Regions from separate parts of the Micromonospora sp. NPDC047467 genome, predicted to be linked through region 1. Evidence: riboswitches for the same ligand, from Rfam matches in the RefSeq annotation. Region 1 holds a riboswitch; the other holds the start of a gene.

What was found. A riboswitch is a leader RNA that binds a small molecule or an ion and turns the genes downstream of it on or off. The one in region 1 is predicted to bind thiamine pyrophosphate.
Region 2: another riboswitch for thiamine pyrophosphate. It lies ahead of thiE (thiamine phosphate synthase); the one in region 1 lies ahead of ABZ780_RS12910 (ECF transporter S component).

The regions. Positions count from the first base shown of each region.
Region 1 is NZ_JBEYTO010000004.1:79,909-82,292, reverse strand. It holds gene ABZ780_RS12915 (alpha/beta fold hydrolase) at 1-830, opposite strand, end outside; TPP riboswitch at 930-1,034, shown strand; gene ABZ780_RS12910 (ECF transporter S component) at 1,110-1,697, shown strand; gene ABZ780_RS12905 (ABC transporter ATP-binding protein) at 1,826-2,384, shown strand, end outside.
Region 2 is NZ_JBEYTO010000013.1:115,256-117,639, reverse strand. It holds gene ABZ780_RS28680 (ThuA domain-containing protein) at 1-921, opposite strand, end outside; TPP riboswitch at 1,213-1,322, shown strand; gene thiE (thiamine phosphate synthase) at 1,317-1,943, shown strand; gene thiO (glycine oxidase ThiO) at 1,937-2,384, shown strand, end outside.

The DNA of each region.
Region 1 (2,384 bases):
CAGGCCGTTCCGGCGACCCGGGCCAGGATCGCCTCGGCGAGCGGGCCGGGCGCGGCGTCCGGGATCCAGTGGGTCACCCCGGGCAGCGGTACGAAGCGGTAGTCGCCGCTGACATTGGGGGCGCAGGCCTCGGCGGCGGACCGGCCGATGGCGATGTCCCGGTCACTCCACACGTACGTGGTCGGCACCGCGACCGGGCCGACGGCGGCCAGGTCGGCCCGGGACATGGCCCGGTACCAGTTGAGGGCGGCGGTGAGGGCGCCCGGCTCGCGCATGGGGCCGGCGTAACGGTCCACCTGGGACCCGTCGCCCACTCCGCCGAGCATCTTGCGCAGCGCCGTCGCGTTGAACGCCAGCAGCACCTTCTCGGCCTTGCCGGGCTTGCGGAACAGCGCGATGTACGACGAGCGGGCCTTCTGCTCGGTGTCGTTGGCGAGGGCGTGCGCCATGGCCGCCGGATGCGGCACGGACACTGCGGTGAGCGTACGGACCCGCTCGGGGTGCCCGGCGGCCAGCGCCCAGGCCACGATCGCGCCCCAGTCGTGGCCGACCAGGTGGACGGCGTCCAGCCCGAGCACGTCGAGCACGGCCACCGCGTCGGCGACCAGTTCGGGAATCCGGTACGCGGCGACCGCCTCCGGCCGGGCGCCCGGCGAGTAGCCGCGCTGGTCCAGCGCGTACGTGCGCAGTCCGGCCGTGTGCAGCGCCGGGACGACCTCGTCCCACTCGCCGCTGTGCTGCGGGAAGCCGTGCAGCAGCAGGACCGGAGCACCGTCGGTCGGGCCACCGGTGCGTACCTCGAATGTGAGACCTCGCGCGTCGACCTGCATGATCGTGAGCCTACCCAGCCGGCGTCCTGCCGGCCGGGGGCGGAGACCCTCCTGCTGGGCCGTAACACCTGGTCGGTGCTAGCGTCACCGAGACAACTTCACATCCGACAGGGGAGCGCACAGCGCTGAGAGTGCGGGCACGCCCGCAGACCCTCGAACCTGATCTGGGTAATGCCAGCGCAGGGAGTTCGGTCGACCTCCAGCCGCGCCGCCGTCCGGTGCCACCGGACGCGCGGCGTGCGTCTTCTCCTGGTTCGTTCCACTGAACTGGGAGCAAACATGGACAACACCACCAACCGATGGCGGACCATCGACATCGTGGTCGCCTCGGTGATCGCAGTCGCCTTCGGCGTCATCTTCTGGGCCTGGGGCCTGGTCTGGAGCGCCACCGAGGGCGCGTTCGCCTTCTTCCCACCGGCGCAGACGCTGATCTACGGCGTCTGGCTGATGCCGGCCGTGGTCGGCGGCCTGGTCATCCGCAAGCCCGGCGCGGCGCTCTACTGCGAGGCGGTGGCGGCGGTCGTCTCCGCGCTGCTGGGCAGCCAGTGGGCCGGCACGGTGATCCCCCAGGGGATCGTGCAGGGTCTCGGCGCCGAGTTGGCCTTCGCCGCCTTCCGCTACCGGTCGTACCGGCTGCCGACCTCGGCACTGGCCGGCGCGCTGACCGGCCTCGGCGCGGCGCTGTTCGACTTCTTCGTCTGGAACGTCGAGACCGAGCTGGTCAACTACCGCATCCCGTACGCGCTGCTCACCATCGTCAGCGCCACGGTGATCGCCGGTGTCGGCGGCTGGCTGCTGACCCGGGCCCTGGCCAACACCGGCGTCCTGGACCGTTTCCCGGCAGGCCGGAACCGAGCCCTCGTCTGACCCCATCCGGCTGCGTTGATCAAGAGGTTTGCGTCAACGGGAGACGGTCATCTGACGCAAACCTCTTGATCAACAGCCTGGGCGAGGGGTGGGACGCCGGGTGGGTGGGGTGGGAGGGGGTGGGGTTGGTGGGTGAGGTTCTGCTGCGGGGGTTCGGGTGGCGGCACGCCGGGCGGCGCGCCTGGGCTGTGCGCGGGGTTGATCTGCGGGTGGAGGCCGGGGAGCGGGTCCTGCTGCTCGGTCCGTCGGGGGCCGGCAAGAGCACCCTGCTCAGCGCCCTGGCCGGGCTGCTGCCGGAGGACTCCGGCGAGCAGGAGGGCACCGTCGAGATCGACGGGCTCGACCCGCGCAAGGACCGGGAACGCGTCGGCATCGTCTTCCAGGACCCGCAGACCCAGTTGGTGATGGCCCGCTGCGGCGACGACGTCGCGTTCGGGCTGGAGAACCGGGGTGTACCCGCCGACGAGATCTGGCCCCGGGTCGACGCGGCGCTGCGTCGCGTCGGATTCCCGTACTCCCGGGACCGCAACACCGCCGCACTCTCCGGCGGCGAGCAGCAACGCCTCGCCCTGGCCGGCGCACTGGCCCTGCGCCCCGGCCTGCTGCTGCTCGACGAACCGACCGCCAACCTCGACCCGGCCGGCGCCGACCTGATCCGACGGGCGGTGGCCGGCGCACTGGACGCGG
Region 2 (2,384 bases), on a different contig from region 1:
GGCGATGTCCAGCTCCATCGGGTTGCTGGTGTTGCTGTCCAGCGTGACCTTCTCGAAGTTGGAGGTCTTCGAGGCGCCGCAGTCGGCGTCGACAACGCCGGCCGCCGTCTGGATGCCGCCCAGCAGGTGGCTGAGGAACTCAGGCTCGGCGAACGACTCCCGGGTGTGCCCGCCCCCGGTGTACCAGGAACGGCCGCCGTCGAAGTCCTGGCACCAGGCCGTCGGGTGGTCGGCGCCCATCGCGCCGGCGCCCGGGTTGTAGCTCTTCTCGTCCAGGCTGGCCAGCACGTGCACGTCCGGCCGTGGGTTGGTCTGGAAGTTGTACCACTCGTCGAACCGGGACCAGCGGTCCGGCAGTTCGGCCGTGGACGGGTGGGCGTGGTCCTCCACCTTGACCGTGGCCTGCTGGTTGGCCGGGTGGTTGGCGAAGTACGCGCCGACCAGGTCGCCGTACCACGCCCAGCTGTACTCGGTGTCCGAGGCGGCGTGGATGCCGACGTAACCGCCGCCGGCCTGCACGTACCGCTCGAACGCCGCCTGCTGCTCGGCGTTGAGGACGTCACCGGTGGTGGAGAGCCAGATCACCGCCTTGTACTTGGCGAGGTTGGCGTCGTTGAACGCCGCGCCGTCCTCGGAGGCGTCCACGGTGAACCCGTTGGTCACGCCGAGCTGCTGGATGGCGGCGACGCCGGTGGGGATGGAGTCGTGCCGGAAACCGGCGGTCTTGGAGAAGACCAGGACGGAGAAGGGGTCGGCGGCGGCCTGAGGGGCCACCTGGCTGACCGGGTTGGCGGCCTGCGGGGGGACCTGAGCGGCGGCCGGAGCCGCCTGCGCCGGCAGGCCGAACAGCGTTGTCGAGGCCAGGGCCAGGGATATCAGGGTAGCGGTGAGTGGTACGCGGGCACGACGAGTTCGGGACACGCCGCCTCCTTTGTCGCGGTGGACAGGGATCGCGGGGGCCGGCTCGCCGAAGACCGTCCCAGATGGAGCCGGTGAGGACACCGTGCCAGGGTGTCCGCGCCGGCATTTTGTCGAATCGCTGAACAAATTAATTCGGTTGGTTCTATGTCGGGCAAGATGCCGGCGGGTAACGGTTCTGCAACGGCGGGCGACATTCCGAACAGGACCGGGATGAAGCACCCATCGGATTTCGCCGTATGACCCATGCGACCCTCCCTTGGCAGGCCGACCGAACTGTCGTACGGTGACACGCAAGTAACCCACGGGAGCCCGGTGAACCGGGCTGAGAGGGGGGCTGACAGCCCCCGACCGTCGAACCTGATCCGGATAATGCCGGCGCAGGGAGGAGAGTTGCCGTGCCGTCCCTTGGGCGACTGCATCTGATCACCGACACCCGACCCGGGCGTGATCCCCTCACCGTGGTCCGGGCCGCCCTCACGGCGGCCCGCGCCGACCTGGTCGTACAGGTCCGGGTCGAGGACTCCGCCACCGACCGTGAGGCGTACGACCTGGCCCGCCGGGTGCTCGCGCTCTGTGCGCCGTACGGGGCGACCTGCCTGGTCAACGACCGTCTGCACGTGGCGCTCGCGGTGGGCGCCAACGGCGGTCACGTCGGAGCCGAGGATCTGCCCGTCGCCGCCGCCCGCCGGGTGCTCGGCCCCACCGGCATGCTGGGCGCCACCGCCCGCGTACCGGCAACGGCGGTCGAGGCGGTCACCGCCGGAGCCACCTATCTGGGCGTCGGCCCGTGCCACGCCACCAGCACCAAGACCGGCCTGCCGGACCCGATCGGCCCTGCCGGCGTACGCGCTGTCGCCGAGGCGGTCGACGTGCCCGTCATCGCGATCGGCGGCGTGACCGCCGCCCGGGTGCCGGCACTGCGGGCCGCCGGGGCGTACGGGGTCGCGGTGGTGGGCGCCGTCTCCACCGCCGCCGACCCGGCCGAGGCCACCGCCGGGCTGCTCCGGGCGTTGACGTGCTGACCCCCCGCCCCGTGGACGTGGCGGTGGTGGGGGCGGGGCCGATCGGGCTGGCGATCGCCTGGCGATGCGCTGCCCGAGGGCTGCGGGTGGAGGTGCACGATCCGGCTCCCGGGTCGGGTGCCTCGGCCGTGGCCGCCGGGATGCTCGCCCCGGTCGCCGAGGCGTACTTCGGCGAGCGGCAGCTCACCGAACTGCTGGTGGCGTCCGCCGCCCGCTGGCCGGCTTTCGCCGCCGAGCTGACCGACACGACCGGCGCCGAACTCGGCTACCGGACCGAGGGCACCCTGATGGTCGGGCTGACCGGCGACGACCTGGCCGAGGCTCGCCGGCTGTGGGCGTACCAGCAGGGGTTGGGCCTGCCGGTGACCCCGCTGCGCCCCACCGAGCTGCGCCACCACGAGCCGGCGCTCGCGCCGAGGGTGCGCGGCGGCGCGCTCGCGC